Regions from separate parts of the Viridibacillus sp. FSL H8-0110 genome, predicted to be linked through region 1. Evidence: a T-box and tRNA genes for the amino acid it is inferred to sense, from the RefSeq annotation. Region 1 holds a T-box; the other holds one or more tRNA genes.
What was found. The T-box of region 1 lies ahead of trpS (tryptophan--tRNA ligase). A T-box ahead of a tRNA ligase gene usually reads a tRNA of that ligase, here a tRNA-Trp.
Positions count from the first base shown of each region.

Region 2: it has a tRNA-Trp gene. The T-box ahead of trpS (tryptophan--tRNA ligase) is inferred to sense a tRNA for this amino acid. The anticodon was not compared.

Region 1 covers NZ_JBBOPJ010000001.1:3,641,173-3,649,357, reverse strand. The annotation lists gene MHH98_RS18295 (Crp/Fnr family transcriptional regulator) at 1-378, opposite strand, end outside; gene MHH98_RS18290 (ATP-dependent Clp protease ATP-binding subunit) at 613-2,754, shown strand; gene MHH98_RS18285 (YjzD family protein) at 2,844-3,038, opposite strand; gene MHH98_RS18280 (beta-ketoacyl-ACP synthase III) at 3,232-4,170, shown strand; gene fabF (beta-ketoacyl-ACP synthase II) at 4,202-5,437, shown strand; gene trpS (tryptophan--tRNA ligase) at 5,828-6,817, opposite strand; T-box leader at 6,863-7,080, opposite strand; gene MHH98_RS18265 (DUF3899 domain-containing protein) at 7,141-7,485, opposite strand; gene MHH98_RS18260 (peptide ABC transporter substrate-binding protein) at 7,733-8,185, shown strand, end outside.
Region 2 covers NZ_JBBOPJ010000001.1:611,147-619,331, reverse strand. The annotation lists gene MHH98_RS03105 (ornithine cyclodeaminase family protein) at 1-561, opposite strand, end outside; gene MHH98_RS03100 (proline racemase family protein) at 847-1,857, opposite strand; gene MHH98_RS03095 (helix-turn-helix domain-containing protein) at 2,088-2,627, shown strand; tRNA gene MHH98_RS03090 (tRNA-Leu) at 2,964-3,045, opposite strand; tRNA gene MHH98_RS03085 (tRNA-Cys) at 3,088-3,161, opposite strand; tRNA gene MHH98_RS03080 (tRNA-Gly) at 3,174-3,248, opposite strand; tRNA gene MHH98_RS03075 (tRNA-Gln) at 3,257-3,328, opposite strand; tRNA gene MHH98_RS03070 (tRNA-His) at 3,335-3,410, opposite strand; tRNA gene MHH98_RS03065 (tRNA-His) at 3,458-3,533, opposite strand; tRNA gene MHH98_RS03060 (tRNA-Trp) at 3,551-3,624, opposite strand; tRNA gene MHH98_RS03055 (tRNA-Tyr) at 3,637-3,720, opposite strand; tRNA gene MHH98_RS03050 (tRNA-Thr) at 3,730-3,805, opposite strand; tRNA gene MHH98_RS03045 (tRNA-Phe) at 3,813-3,888, opposite strand; tRNA gene MHH98_RS03040 (tRNA-Asp) at 3,918-3,994, opposite strand; tRNA gene MHH98_RS03035 (tRNA-Met) at 3,998-4,074, opposite strand; tRNA gene MHH98_RS03030 (tRNA-Val) at 4,097-4,172, opposite strand; tRNA gene MHH98_RS03025 (tRNA-Glu) at 4,188-4,262, opposite strand; tRNA gene MHH98_RS03020 (tRNA-Ser) at 4,285-4,376, opposite strand; tRNA gene MHH98_RS03015 (tRNA-Asn) at 4,382-4,456, opposite strand; rRNA gene rrf (5S ribosomal RNA) at 4,468-4,583, opposite strand; rRNA gene MHH98_RS03005 (23S ribosomal RNA) at 4,720-7,649, opposite strand; tRNA gene MHH98_RS03000 (tRNA-Ala) at 7,746-7,821, opposite strand; tRNA gene MHH98_RS02995 (tRNA-Ile) at 7,836-7,912, opposite strand; rRNA gene MHH98_RS02990 (16S ribosomal RNA) at 8,009-8,185, opposite strand, start outside.

The DNA.
Region 1 (8,185 bases):
CAACTGTATCCAACGCAAACATGCAATCATCAATGACGGTTCTTGACTTAGATAGAGTTCAAGCATGTTGTTATCGATAGTTAAAATAGTAGTCGTTTCCATAGCTGTAGCTGTTGTTGAATTATAATCTAGAGAACTAAAAATAGTACTTTCACCAATTAAATTATTACTACCACAGATACGAATCGTTAATTCCTTCCCACTTGCAGTTTCTTTTGAAATTCTCACTTGTCCAGATACAACAAAAAAAACATCTTGGGTACGGTCACCTTCTAAGAATATAGGGGTGTCTTTGGCGAATTTGACAACTGTACCATGCTCTTTGAAAAGTGAATGGATCTTAGGTGGGATAGTTTCAATTTCCTCCAAAATTTTCACAACCTCTGCTGTTTTTCACAATTATAACATACTGTTTTCTTGCAATTGGGCAATATTTGAAATTCTCTTTTTTCACCTATTTGATGACATGGATGTTTGATTAAAAACATATTAGAAATGGGAAATTATTTTAGTCAAAAAAGGTCAAACAAATCACTTTACTTTCATGGGAAGACGATAATATAATGTAGTTAATCAAAAGGTCAAAAAAGGTCAAATAAGGAGTGAACTATAATGCAAATGAATATGAATAATGAAGAGCAAAAAAGTCCACTTGAACAATTTGGACGTAATTTAGTAGAAGAAGTGAAAAATGGCAAAATGGACCCTGTTATTGGTCGAGACCAAGAAATCCGTAATGTCATTCGAATATTATCACGTAAAACAAAAAACAATCCTGTATTAATCGGTGAACCCGGTGTTGGTAAAACTGCGATTGTTGAAGGATTAGCGCAACGTATCGTCAAAAAAGATGTACCAGAAGGATTAAAAGACCGTAAAATTTATGAGTTGGATATGAGTGCATTAATCGCTGGTGCCAAATATCGTGGGGAATTTGAAGAGCGTTTAAAAGGTGTCTTGAAAGAAGTCAAAGAAAGTGAAGGGCAAATCATCCTATTTATTGATGAGATTCATACAATTGTTGGTGCAGGTAAAACGGATGGTGCGATGGATGCAGGGAATATGCTCAAACCAATGTTAGCTAGAGGTGAGCTACATTGTATCGGTGCAACTACATTAGATGAGTACCGTATGTATATCGAAAAGGACCCAGCACTTGAACGTCGTTTCCAACAAGTTTTAGTTCGTGAACCATCTGTAGAGGATACGATTTCTATTTTACGCGGTTTAAAAGAACGTTTCGAACTACATCATGCTGTCAAAATTCATGACCGAGCAATTGTCGCTGCTGCAGAATTATCAAATCGTTATTTAACTGAGCGTTTTATGCCAGATAAAGCGATTGATTTAATCGATGAAGCTTGTGCGATGATTCGTACAGAAATAGATTCGATGCCACAAGAATTAGATGAAGTAACACGTCGTACAATGCAACTTGAAATCGAAGAGCAAGCTTTGATGAAAGAAAAAGATGACGCAAGTAAGAAACGACTTGTAGCACTTCGTGAGGAATTATCGGAGCTAAAAGATTCTACTTCTAATATGCGTGAGCAATGGGAAGCAGAAAAATCTTCTCTTCATGTTATCCAAGAAAAACGTGAAACACTTGATCGTTATCGTAGGGATTTAGAAGAAGCTGAAAATAATTATGATCTAAATAAAGCAGCGGTGCTACGTCACGGTAAAATTCCTGAATTAGAAAAAGAATTAGTAGAACTAGAGCAGACTTTGCAACAAGGCAATGATCGTCTACTACGAGAAGATGTGACAGCTGAAGAAATAGCTTCAATCGTTTCAAGATGGACAGGTATTCCTGTAACAAAATTAGTTGAAGGCGAACGAGAGAAATTACTCAACTTAAAAGCTACATTACAAGAGCGAGTTGTCGGTCAAGACGAAGCTGTTCAGTTAGTGACAGAAGCGGTTTGGAGAGCGCGTGCAGGAATTCAAGATCCACAAAAACCAATTGGGTCTTTCTTATTCTTAGGTCCAACTGGTGTCGGGAAAACAGAATTAGCAAAAGCATTAGCTGCTCAATTATTCGACTCTGAGGATCATTTCATTAGAATTGATATGTCTGAATATATGGAAAAACATAGTGTATCTCGCTTAGTAGGGGCACCTCCAGGCTATGTAGGTTATGAAGAAGGCGGTCAATTAACAGAAGCTGTCCGAAGAAACCCATATGCAGTAGTATTATTAGATGAAATTGAAAAGGCACATCCCGATGTGGCGAATATTTTGCTACAAATTCTAGAAGATGGTCGTATTACCGATAGCCAAGGGCGTATGGTTAATTTCACAAACACAGTGATCATATTGACATCTAATATTGGTTCAAGTTATTTACTCAATATGCCTGAAAATAGTGAACATGCTGTTGAGGATTTAGTAATGGCGTCTTTAAGAGAGCATTTCAAACCAGAGTTATTAAATAGACTCGATGATATCATAATGTTCCATTCATTAACAAACGAACATTTTTATCAAATTACTTGGAAGTATATTCAGTTATTACAAAAACGAGTGGCTGAACAAGAAATTGAACTAGAAGTAAATGAAGATGTCATCCAGTGGGTAGTAGCAGAAGGAATAGATCCAACTTTTGGTGCAAGACCTTTAAGAAGATTTGTACAGCGACACATTGAAACGCTCGTTGCAAAAGAATTATTAAAAGGGGAGACAGTACCAGGGGATAGACTAGATATTTCAATGGAAGATGGTAAAGTAACAATTCAAAAAGAACCAGCGTAAAGATAAAAAGTCTGAGCAACCATGAAAAAAGGTTGCTCAGACTTTTTTAAAAGAAAAAAACCCCGCCCAATCTTTGGACAGGATTTTCATTATTGTTGGTGACCTACTTGTTTAGGTGATTCGTTTGGAATAACATTGCTAATAATAATTAAGAATACAGAGAAAACTACTGAAAGCCCTAATCCAAGATTTAAGTTAAATCCAACATTCTGAATTGAACTTACTACGTAGTTCAGTACAGAAACTAATAATGCTGACCAGAAAAATAGCATAATATATCTCATTAATTTCACCTCTAACTAACTTTTTTACCTGTTCTATCATATCATATAGCCACATTTAAATAAAAGAATCTTTTCATTATTATGCCCCGTTATTTGGACAAAAATTGACGAAGTGTTGAAAAAATATAAATCTTTCGTTATAATTATTACCAGGTACTAATAATTGATAACAAAAGAAAAGAGGCGCTACTTCATGAACGCTGGAATAATAGGCTTAGGAAGATGTATCCCTAATCGCGTAGTCACAAATGCTGACTTAGAAAAAATAATGGATACATCAGATGAATGGATTCGCACTAGAACAGGAATTGAAGAACGAAGAATCGCATCAGATGAACATAACTCTTCTCATTTAGCTTTTGAAGCTGCAAAAAATGCAATAGCTAATGCTGGAATTTCGGCTGATCAAATCGGACTTATTTTAGTTGCAACCGTAACACCTGACCGACCATTTCCGAGTGTAGCGTGTATGATACAAGACCAACTCGGTGCACACAAAGCAGCTGCAATGGACTTGTCCGCTGCATGTGCAGGATTTATGTATGGATTGGTAACGGCTAAGCAATTCATTGAATCTAATACGTATGATTATGTATTAATAGTTGGTGTTGAAAAACTCTCGAAAATTACAAACTGGGAAGATCGAAATACTGCTGTCCTATTCGGCGATGGTGCATGTGCAGCTGTGATGGGTAAAGTATCTGAAAATCGAGGAATTTTATCATTTGAGCTAGGTTCAGACGGCTCAGGCGGAAAGCATTTGTTCCAAAATGACGCAGGCCATATTGAGATGAATGGCCGTGAAGTTTTCAAATTTGCAGTACGTCAAATGGGTGAATCAGCATTAAATGTCATAGAGAAAGCTGGATACACTAAGGAAGACGTTGATTTCCTTATTCCGCATCAAGCGAATATTCGAATTATGGAATCTGCAAGACAAAGACTAGATTTGCCAGAGGAGAAGATGTCTACTGCTATTAAAAAATATGGCAATACATCGTCTGCTTCAATTGGCAATGCATTAATAGAAGAACTAGAAGCCGGCAAAATTCATGATGGCGATTTACTCGTACTCGTTGGATTTGGTGGCGGCCTTACATGGGGCGCCGTTGCAATGCGCTGGGGAAAATAACAATACAAAGAAAAGAGGGAGTTAAAATAACATGACAAAACGTCGAGTAGTTGTTACAGGAATGGGTGCTGTAACACCTTTAGGAAATGATGTAGAAACAACATGGAAAGCGGTTAAAGAAGGAAAAAGTGGTGTCGGTCCATTAACACGTATAGATGCTGAGCAATTTCCTGCAAAAGTTGCTGCAGAAGTAAAGGATTTTGATATTGAAGCATACATTCCTCGTAAAGAAGCACGTAAGATGGATCGTTTTACACATTACGCATTAGCGGCGTCTATTATGGCTGTAAAAGATGCAGGGTTAGAAATAACTCCTGAAGTTGGTCTTCGTACAGGTGTTTGGATCGGTTCTGGTATTGGTGGAATGGAGACGTATGAGCAACAATTCCGCAATTTCCTTGAAAAGGGACAACGACGTGTTAGTCCATTTTTCGTACCAATGATGATTCCAGATATGGCTGCAGGGCAAGTATCTATCCACTTTGGTGCAAAAGCTATTAACTCATGTTCAGTAACAGCTTGTGCATCTGGTACAAACTCAATTGGTGATGCGTTCAAAGTTATTGAACGTGGCGATGCTGATGTTATGATTACTGGAGGAGCAGAAGCACCAATTACGAATATGGCGGTTGCAGGATTTTGCTCAAATACAGCACTTACATTAAACCAAGATCCGCAAACTGCATCTCGTCCATTCGATGCTAATCGCGATGGTTTTGTTATCGGCGAAGGATCGGGTATTGTTATTTTAGAAGAATACGAACATGCAGTAAAACGTGGCGCAAAAATCTATGGTGAAGTTGTAGGGTACGGTTCAACTGGAGATGCGCACCATATTACAGCTCCTGCTCCAGAGGGTGAAGGTGCAGCACGTGCAATGAAGCAAGCGATTGATGATGCTGGAATTGATGCAACAGAAATTGGTTATATTAATGCTCATGGTACAAGTACACCGTATAATGATTTATTTGAAACAAAAGCTGTGAAAACTGTATTCGGTGAGCATGCGTATAAATTAGCGATGAGTTCAACGAAATCGATGACAGGTCATCTACTTGGAGCAGCAGGTGGGATTGAAGCAATTTTTTCAGTACTTGCATTAAAAGAAGGTATTCTCCCTCCAACGATGAATCTGGAAACAGCAGATCCTGAATGTGACTTAGACTATGTTGCTAACGGTGCTAGAGAAAAAGAAATTACTTATGCTTTAAGTAATTCACTAGGTTTTGGTGGTCATAATGCCTCACTACTATTTAAAAAGTTTTAATAAGTTATAAATGACCACAGGGTGAATACCCTGTGGTTTTTTATCTATACAATTTTGTTGTTTAAATTAAATGATTACTGGAATAGTGATGTATTTCATTATAGTAAGTGAAAGATTATTAATTAGTAAGAACATCATATTTTTATATAAAAATGACCTCGTTAGTTATAACGAAGTCATTTTTTCATATAGTAATAAAAACTAGAAAAGGAAATATGCAAATGCGCTTACTATTTTTCTTAACTTTTTACGGTCTGATTGTAATAAGTTCAACACACATGATTCTGTATTTGAACTACCGAGCACTAGGATATACTTGGACAGCCGTTTTTATGTTCATTTTGCATACAGTCGATTTCAAAATTTTCATCGGCTCAAGTATTGGACTAGTTATCGTCTATTTCTCCCAAGGCCCATCGCGTCTTCCATTTTCTTGATTGTTGCGCTTGCAATAGCGTTCGCTTTTTCAGCACCGGTATCTAAAATATCATCTAATTTTGGTGAATCGATTAACTCGTTAAAACGTTCCTGGATAGGTGCTAGATGATTAATAACACTTTCAGCAACTCCTGCTTTGAAAGCACCATAACCCAGCCCAGCGTATTTTGCTACAAGATTATCAATTGATTCATTTGTTAAAGATGCTTCAATTGTTAGTAAATTAGAGACACCAGGTTTAGATTCAGTATTGAAAGTAACAACGCCTTCAGAATCTGTCACGGCAGATTTGATTTTCTTCTCGATCTCTTTTGGAGTATCTAGAAGGCGGATTGTTGCTTTTTTGTTTTCATCGGACTTACTCATTTTCTTCGTTGGTTCTTGAAGTGATTTAATGCGAGCTCCGCTTTTTGGTAATTGAATAGTAGGAATCGTGAATACTTTACCGTACCGTTTATTGAAACGTTCAGCTAAGTCACGTGTAAGTTCTAAATGTTGTTTTTGGTCGTCACCAACTGGCACGATATCTGTGTTATATAGAAGAATATCTCCAGCCATAAGTGGTGGGTAAGTAAGTAAGCCTGCAGAAACCGCCTCTTTACCAGTAGATTTATCTTTGAATTGTGTCATACGCTCAAGTTCACCGATGTAAGAAATACATTGTAACATCCATCCAGCTTGTGCATGTGCAGGTACTTCTGATTGAATAAATAGTGTTGATTTTTCTGGATCAATACCTGTTGCTAGATATGTTGCAGCAAGCGTGCGGATGCTGTTACGAAGTTCTTTACTGTCTTGTGGCATTGTAATTGCGTGTTGATCAACAATACAAAAAATACAATCGTACTCGTCTTGCATAGTTGTAAACTGTCTGAATGCACCAATGTAGTTACCTAATGTAATGACACCTGTTGGTTGTACACCTGAAAAAATACGTTTCATAATTAAATTCCTCCTTGGATATAAAAAAACATCATGCGTCTCCTAAATAGGGACGAATGATGTTGAATCCGCGGTACCACCCAAGCTTGTCGATAAATCGACCACTCATCCTCGTAACGTGAGGTAAACGAACAGAGCTACTACATAAAGGTTCGCAAAGTTAACTCGGAAGTCCATTCCACTTAGCGTATCATCTGTTTGCACCAACCACAGACTCTCTTTACATACGACATAAATGTACTACTCTTCGTCTTCGTTTTTCTATATTACTTTGTGTGATTATAATATAGTACCAAGCCAAAAATCAAGCAATCGTTTACAGATTACAAATAATAAAAAATAAGGGCAATGAACATCATCATAATGGTAGCTCCACCGATTTGTAAAATACCCAAATAGGGCATTGAAACAATTTCAGATGGGGCTCTCATACTTTTAACATCCTCTAATCTAGATGACTTCACAAAAACCTTACGCATACTAACCGTGAAAATGTCAAAAAATCCAGATGATAGAATATATGAGGTGAGTCCTACAAAAAGTACAATAGCTCCTATGATAAATGAAATATTAATGTAATCGATTAATCTTAGCATTTTATATTGGAAGAACATGATGATCACGATTAAAAATTGCAGTGCTAAGAAGAGAATACCTTTCTTTTTCAAGCTAATAACCTCCAATTCTGTATTCATTTTAGTTGAAATAAGTTGAAAAATCAAAGAAATTTCACATCATTATATATTCAGAATATTAGAACTTTGTGCTGATAAATACTGATGTTATCACATTTGAATATCAAGTATACGTCAAAAAAAGACATTTTTATCAAAAGGTTACTGTACAACTTTTTTTGAATATGTATAATTAGCAATGTAATGATTTTTCAGAAAATTCAAGGGGGATTAGTTATACATGAAGAAAAGTAAACTAGTATGGCTATCAAGTCTTATCCTTGTTCTTAGTGTTTTCTTAGCTGCTTGTGGCACAGGAAATGACAAAGATACAAGCAAAGAATCTGGTAGTGGTAGCAAAGAAAATTCAGGTAGTGTTGATGCAACTCAAGAACTAAATGTTATGGAAACTGCTGAAATTCCAACAATGGACTCAGTATTAGTAACAGATGTAGTAGGATCTAACGTTTTAAACAACGTTAATGAAGGATTATATCGTTTAAATCAAGAAAACTTACCAATTCCAGCGATGGCTGCTGAAGAACCAAAAGTAAACAAAGAAGGTACAGTTTACACATTTAAGATTCGTGATGCTAAATGGTCAGATGGCTCTGCAGTAACTGCTAATGACTTCGAATATGCATGGAAACGTGCAATTGATCCTAAAACTGGATCTGAGTATGGTCCATATATG
Region 2 (8,185 bases), 3.0 Mb from region 1:
CACTTCATTAGGATTATCACAAAGAACTGCTTTCACTTTAAACTTTTCTTCTAAGAATTGAGCAAACTCTTTTGCTTTTGAATCGCTACGATTAAATAAATGAATTTCTTCAATATCTCTTGCAGCTAAAACTGCTTCACACAAACCTTTTGCTTGCTCACCAGTTCCAATAACACCTAATACTTTCGCATTCTCACGTGCAAAATACTTTGTCGCAACACCTGATAAAGCACCTGTTCGAATAAGAGTTAAAAAAGAGCCTTCAAGCAAAGCTAACGGTTCACCAGTTTCAATATCAGATAATAAAACAACACCCTGAATGGTTTTGCCAGTTTTCTTATTATCGGGAACCACCGTTACATATTTAACACCCATTGTTTGCAACTCTTTGGCAACGGAAGGCATGACAAGCCCTGTATTTGCTAGGCCAAAAGGAAGTGACAACCGAATTGGTGTCTCTGTTCTCGAGGCGGAAAACTCATTTAATGCTTGCGCAACACAGTCCATTACCTCATTCATATCCATCAAATTCTTTTGTTCACGTGCACTTAAAATCAACATATCTTTTCCTCCAGTACTGAACTACCTAACAAATACATGTTGCTCTGCGAGATTATTGAACCACCATATTTGATTCTGGAAAGGATGCATCCTTAGCTTCTTCAAGAGATTCTATTTCATCACCAAAACGTGAATGCACAATTGCGGTTCCCGTTAAATCATCCTCAATATTATTTACTATGTTTTCAGTATCAATAAGTGATGATACAGCAACATAAATAGTTAATTGAATAAAATTATTCTTCTTTTTGCACCACCCCTTCTTTCTTTAAAGCTACGAAACTATCAAATCTCTTCCAATAAGAATCCTCTTGGCAAAGTGTCGCGTGGATCAACTAAAAATTGGTGGAAACCTGTCAGGAAAGCTTCTCCTGTAACTTTTGGAATAACCGCTTCATACCCCGCTACATTGCTAATCGATAATATCTCACCAATGAATTGGCCATCTGTGATGCTTTCGTGAACAAAGCTTCCCTTATCTTCCAATTCACCATGTGCATAAAGGCTTGCCAGTCTTGCGCACGTACCTGTACCACAAGGTGAACGGTCGATTTGTTCATCAGCAAAAATTGTAACATTACGCAAATTTGCATTCTCTCCTACTGGATCATCTGAGAAAATAACACCATAAATGCCACGAAGGCCACTTTCAAGTGGATGAACTACATCTATTTTATCTTCGATATATCGTTTGATTTTCGTTCCCCATTTTTGAATTGCAGGTAAATCTTTGGTATTTACTTTCAAACTCATCTCTTTGCTTTTAACAACTGCGTAGAAAGCACCTCCAAATGAGATATCAACATTGAATTCATAACCATCAATACTTACAGGCATATCCTTTTCCAATACAAATGACGGAACATTTTCAAAAGAAACCGCTTCTACAATAGAACCATTGCATTTTGCATAGGCTACTATTTCACCTGCAGGACTATCGATGATAAATTTCTGATTTTCTTCTGTCACGATGAAACGACCTGTTTCTATCCCCATCGTGATTACACCAACAATTCCATGTCCACACATCGTGCTCCAACCTTCATTGTGCATAAACAGTACTCCAAAATCTGCATGAGGGCTCGCAGGGGGCGTAATAATACATCCATACATACCGTGATGCCCCCTTGGTTCAAGCATCAGTACTTCTCTTATGTAATCAAGATGTTCCATGCAGTAAGCACGTCTTTCCAATTGAGTATCACCTTTTATCTCGGGTAGCCCATCCGTTATAATTCGTAATGGTTCGCCTGCAACATGTACATCAACTGTTGTATATACTTTTTTAATGATCATTTAAATCTCTCCAATCCAATTTTTAAAATACTATTTCAAAATGACTTATAAAAAGAGACTCTAGTTATTTATTAACATATGTTTTATAATTTAAGTGAAAGTTCAATATATTTGAAGTATTACTTAAATTACAATAACCTAATATTAGATTAGAGGTAATATTCTGTCAACTTTATTTTTTAAAATATATAATGATGTATACTTTACATAAATTGAGATGAGGTATTGTTATGGACAAAACAATTGGAGATAAAATTAAAAGCCTACGAAAAGAAAGAAAATTGACCCTTAAGGAAATTGCAGACAAGACTGATCTATCCATCAGTTTTTTATCACAAGTTGAGCGTATGAAATCATCTCTAACACTAGAATCGCTTAAGAAAATATCTGAAGTACTTCAAGTAAATCCTAGTTACTTTTTCAGCACAGAAACAAAACAAAAGCAGCCAACTGTCATTCGTGGAATTAATAGCAGTGCGGATTTGACCGTCAACCAATTCATTTACAAGGACTTGTCCGGCAATCATACAGGACTTGGCTTTAACCCACTTTTTATAATTCTAAATCCCGGAGAAAACAAGGGGAATCAATTTACTCATCACGGAAAAGAATTTCTGTATGTTTTAGACGGCATACTGACTGTACAAATAAATGATGAAGAATATCATTTAAACGAACATGACTCCATTATCATCGACTCTAGTAGTCCACATTATTGGTTGAATCTCACAAGTACACCTGTTAAATTTTTATGTGTTTCTTCAGAATGAAAATAAATAAATCCAAATTTTGTTTCTATAATTACTAATAATAAAAAAGAGGAGGGAAATTTCCCTCCTCTCTTTTAGTACTTTACCCTCTTCTTTAAAATTTGCAGATACCTACTCAAACCCCTCATCAATCTCAATTATAGATAATTCCTCTACCAAGTTTGCAATATCTAATTTAGAAAGCCAGCACCTTCATAGCTAACATTGAACGACTGTGGTTCTAGAATATTTTGCACCTTAAATTCCATCAGGGTTCTTCCCTTAATGAAAGAAATTTTGACAACAAAAAAGAGCCCTCATTAGATGAGAACCCTTGATATACTTGCTTATTTAGGATACCGGTGGTCGGGGTCGAACCGACACTCTCGAAAGAACACGATTTTGAGTCGTGCGCGTCTGCCAATTCCGCCACACCGGCATAATATTATTATAGATTATATGTAGTTATTTTAAAAATAATTGGAGGCGGCAACCGGATTTGAACCGGTGGTAGAGGTGTTGCAGACCTGTGCCTTACCACTTGGCTATGCCGCCGTAAATAGAAAATGGAGCGGAAGACGAGGTTCGAACTCGCGACCCCCACCTTGGCAAGGTGGTGTTCTACCACTGAACTACTTCCGCAAATTTAACTGGGGTACCTGGATTCGAACCAGGGCATGACGGAATCAAAATCCGTTGCCTTACCGCTTGGCTATACCCCAATAATATGGGGCGACTGATGGGAATCGAACCCACGAATGCCTGAACCACAATCAGGTGCGTTAACCACTTCGCCACAACCGCCATAATATTATTATTATATCTAAATTATTTTATTGTCAAAAATTAAATGGGGCGACTGATGGGAATCGAACCCACGAATGCCTGAACCACAATCAGGTGCGTTAACCACTTCGCCACAACCGCCATTATATAATTTAAATTGGCAGGGGCAGTAGGAATCGAACCCACATCAAAGGTTTTGGAGACCTCTATTCTACCGTTAAACTATGCCCCTAAAATAAAAAAATGGTGGAGGGGGACGGATTCGAACCGCCGAACCCGAAGGAGCGGATTTACAGTCCGCCGCGTTTAGCCTCTTCGCTACCCCTCCAGAAAAACATGGTGCCGGCGAAAGGAGTCGAACCCTCGACCTACTGATTACAAGTCAGTTGCTCTACCAACTGAGCTACACCGGCATTATTATGGTGGGTCAGGACGGAATCGAACCGCCGACACTTAGAGCTTCAATCTAATGCTCTACCAACTGAGCTACTGACCCATAATAATTTAATATTCTTTTTTAAAAAATGGCGGTCCGGACGGGACTCGAACCCGCGACCTCCTGCGTGACAGGCAGGCATTCTAACCAACTGAACTACCGGACCATTTGGTTGCGGGGACAGGATTTGAACCTGTGACCTTCGGGTTATGAGCCCGACGAGCTACCGAACTGCTCCACCCCGCGATAATGGTATTATTGACTTAAATGGTGGAGGATGACGGGATCGAACCGCCGACCCCCTGCTTGTAAGGCAGGTGCTCTCCCAGCTGAGCTAATCCTCCGTATAATGTTATAAATGGTGACCCCTACGGGATTCGAACCCGTGTTACCGCCGTGAAAGGGCGGTGTCTTAACCGCTTGACCAAGGGGCCATTTAATAAATGAGAATGTGTATGGCGGAGAGCAAGGGATTTGAACCCTTGAGACAAGGTTACTCGCCTACACGATTTCCAATCGTGCTCCTTCGGCCACTCGGACAGCTCTCCAAAAATGGCTCCGAAGGTAGGACTCGAACCTACGACCGTCCGGTTAACAGCCGGATGCTCTACCACTGAGCTACTTCGGAATAATATGATCGCCTAGCAACGTCCTACTCTCACAGGGGGAAACCCCCAACTACCATCGGCGCTAAAGAGCTTAACTTCCGTGTTCGGCATGGGAACGGGTGTGACCTCTTTGCCATCATCACTAGACTATTGTATTACCTAAGGACAAGAATAATTATATCATCTTTTTTAAATTTTAGCAAGTGTTTTTTGCTATTTTAGAAAAGTTTTTTATTATTCTCTCAAAACTGGATAAATTACATTGAAGTTTGTTAAGTAAAATTTGGTTAAGTCCTCGATCTATTAGTATTCGTCAGCTCCGTATGTCGCCACACTTCCACCTCGAACCTATCTACCTCATCGTCTTTGAGGGATCTTACTTACTTGCGTAATGGGAAATCTCATCTTGAGGGGGGCTTCATGCTTAGATGCTTTCAGCACTTATCCCGTCCACACATAGCTACCCAGCGATGCCCTTGGCAGAACAACTGGTACACCAGCGGTGTGTCCATCCCGGTCCTCTCGTACTAAGGACAGCTCCTCTCAAATTTCCTACGCCCACGACGGATAGGGACCGAACTGTCTCACGACGTTCTGAACCCAGCTCGCGTACCGCTTTAATGGGCGAACAGCCCAACCCTTGGGACCGACTACAGCCCCAGGATGCGATGAGCCGACATCGAGGTGCCAAACCTCCCCGTCGATGTGGACTCTTGGGGGAGATAAGCCTGTTATCCCCGGGGTAGCTTTTATCCGTTGAGCGATGGCCCTTCCATGCGGAACCACCGGATCACTAAGCCCGTCTTTCGACCCTGCTCGACTTGTAGGTCTCGCAGTCAAGCTCCCTTATGCCTTTACACTCTACGAATGATTTCCAACCATTCTGAGGGAACCTTTGGGCGCCTCCGTTACTCTTTAGGAGGCGACCGCCCCAGTCAAACTGCCCGCCTGACACTGTCTCCTACCCCGCTAAGGGGCATGGGTTAGAAGTTCAATACATCTAGGGTAGTATCCCACCAACGCCTCCTCCGAAGCTGGCGCTCCGGAATCTCTGGCTCCTACCTATCCTGTACAAGATGTATCAAAATTCAATATCAGGCTACAGTAAAGCTCCACGGGGTCTTTCCGTCCTGTCGCGGGTAACCTGCATCTTCACAGGTACTATAATTTCACCGAGTCTCTCGTTGAGACAGTGCCCAGATCGTTACGCCTTTCGTGCGGGTCGGAACTTACCCGACAAGGAATTTCGCTACCTTAGGACCGTTATAGTTACGGCCGCCGTTTACTGGGGCTTCAATTCGCACCTTCGCTTGCGCTAAGCACTCCTCTTAACCTTCCAGCACCGGGCAGGCGTCAGCCCCTATACGTCACCTTACGGTTTTGCAGAGACCTGTGTTTTTGCTAAACAGTCGCCTGGGCCTATTCACTGCGGCTCTCTCGGGCTTTCACCCTACTAGAGCACCCCTTCTCCCGAAGTTACGGGGTCATTTTGCCGAGTTCCTTAACGAGAGTTCTCTCGCACACCTTAGGATTCTCTCCTCGACTACCTGTGTCGGTTTGCGGTACGGGCACCTTTTACCTCGCTAGAGGCTTTTCTTGGCAGTGTGAAATCAGGAACTCCGGACATACGTCCTCGTCATCACAGCTCAACGTTATAGAAATGGGATTTGCCTCATTTCACGCCTCACTGCTTGAACATGCATAACCAACAGCATGCTTACCCTATCCTACTGCGTCCCCCCATTGCTCAAATGGTAAATAGGTGGTACAGGAATATCAACCTGTTGTCCATCGCCTACGCCTATCGGCCTCGGCTTAGGTCCCGACTAACCCTGAGCGGACGAGCCTTCCTCAGGAAACCTTAGTCATTCGGTGGACGGGATTCTCACCCGTCTTTCGCTACTCATACCGGCATTCTCACTTCTAAGCGCTCCACCAGTCCTTCCGGTCTGACTTCACAGCACTTAGAACGCTCTCCTACCACGGACATCTAAGATGTCCATCCACAGCTTCGGTGAATTGTTTAGCCCCGATACATTTTCGGCGCAGCGTCACTCGACCAGTGAGCTATTACGCACTCTTTAAATGATGGCTGCTTCTGAGCCAACATCCTGGTTGTCTAAGCAACGTCACATCCTTTTCCACTTAACAATTACTTTGGGACCTTAGCTGGTGGTCTGGGCTGTTTCCCTCTTGACTACGGATCTTATCACTCGCAGTCTGACTCCCGTGCATAAATCACTGGCATTCGGAGTTTGTCTGAATTCGGTAATCCGGGATGGACCCCTAGTTCAAACAGTGCTCTACCTCCAGGATTCTTTATCACGAGGCTAGCCCTAAAGCTATTTCGGAGAGAACCAGCTATCTCCAGGTTCGATTGGAATTTCTCCGCTACCCACACCTCATCCCCGCACTTTTCAACGTACGTGGGTTCGGGCCTCCAGTAAGTGTTACCTTACCTTCACCCTGGACATGGGTAGATCACCTGGTTTCGGGTCTACAACCACATACTCATTCGCCCTATTCAGACTCGCTTTCGCTGCGGCTCCGTCTTCTAAAACTTAACCTCGCATGTAATCGTAACTCGCCGGTTCATTCTACAAAAGGCACGCTATCACCCATTAACGGGCTCTAACTACTTGTAGGCACATGGTTTCAGGATCTATTTCACTCCCCTTCCGGGGTGCTTTTCACCTTTCCCTCACGGTACTGGTTCACTATCGGTCACTAGGTAGTATTTAGCCTTGGGAGATGGTCCTCCCAGATTCCGACGGAATTTCACGTGTTCCGCCGTACTCAGGATACACTCAAGAGAGAATGAACTTTCAACTACAGGGCTGTTACCTGCTCTGGCGGGCCTTTCCAGACCGCTTCGTTTAACTCATTCCTTTGTAACTCCATATAGAGTGTCCTACAACCCCAAGAGGCAAGCCTCTTGGTTTGGGCTATTCCCGTTTCGCTCGCCGCTACTCAGGGAATCGATTTTTCTTTCTCTTCCTCCAGGTACTTAGATGTTTCAGTTCCCTGGGTCTGCCATCAAGACGCTATGTATTCACGTCAAGATACTGCTCCATTACGAACAGTGGGTTCCCCCATTCGGAAATCTCCGGATCAAAGCTCACTTACAGCTCCCCGAAGCATATCGGTGTTAGTGCCGTCCTTCTTCGGCTCCTAGTGCCAAGGCATCCGCCATGCGCCCTTAATAACTTAACCTAAAAGTTAGTTATTAAGCCTAAAAAACTTAATAATAAAAAATGTGTTACTTAATTTGCTTCAATGTCGTTTTATCCAGTTTTCAAAGAACAATATTGGTGGAGCCTAGCGGGATCGAACCGCTGACCTCCTGCGTGCAAGGCAGGCGCTCTCCCAGCTGAGCTAAGGCCCCAAAAAAAGAAAATATGGTGGGCCTAAATGGACTCGAACCATCGACCTCACGCTTATCAGGCGTGCGCTCTAACCAGCTGAGCTATAGGCCCCTTTTGGGAAAATATATAATTGAAGTATGAACCTTCAAAACTGAACGCAAGACGTTAATCGACAGATCCAAGATCTGTTTCCGTAATTATCCTTAGAAAGGAGGTGATCCAGCCGCACCTTCCGATACGGCTACCTTGTTACGACTTCACCCCAATCATCTATCCCACCTTCGGCGGCTGGCTCCATAAAGGTTACCTCACCGACTTCGGGTGTTACAAACTCTCGTGGTGTGACGGGCGGTGTGTACAAGGCCCGGGAACGTATTCACCGTG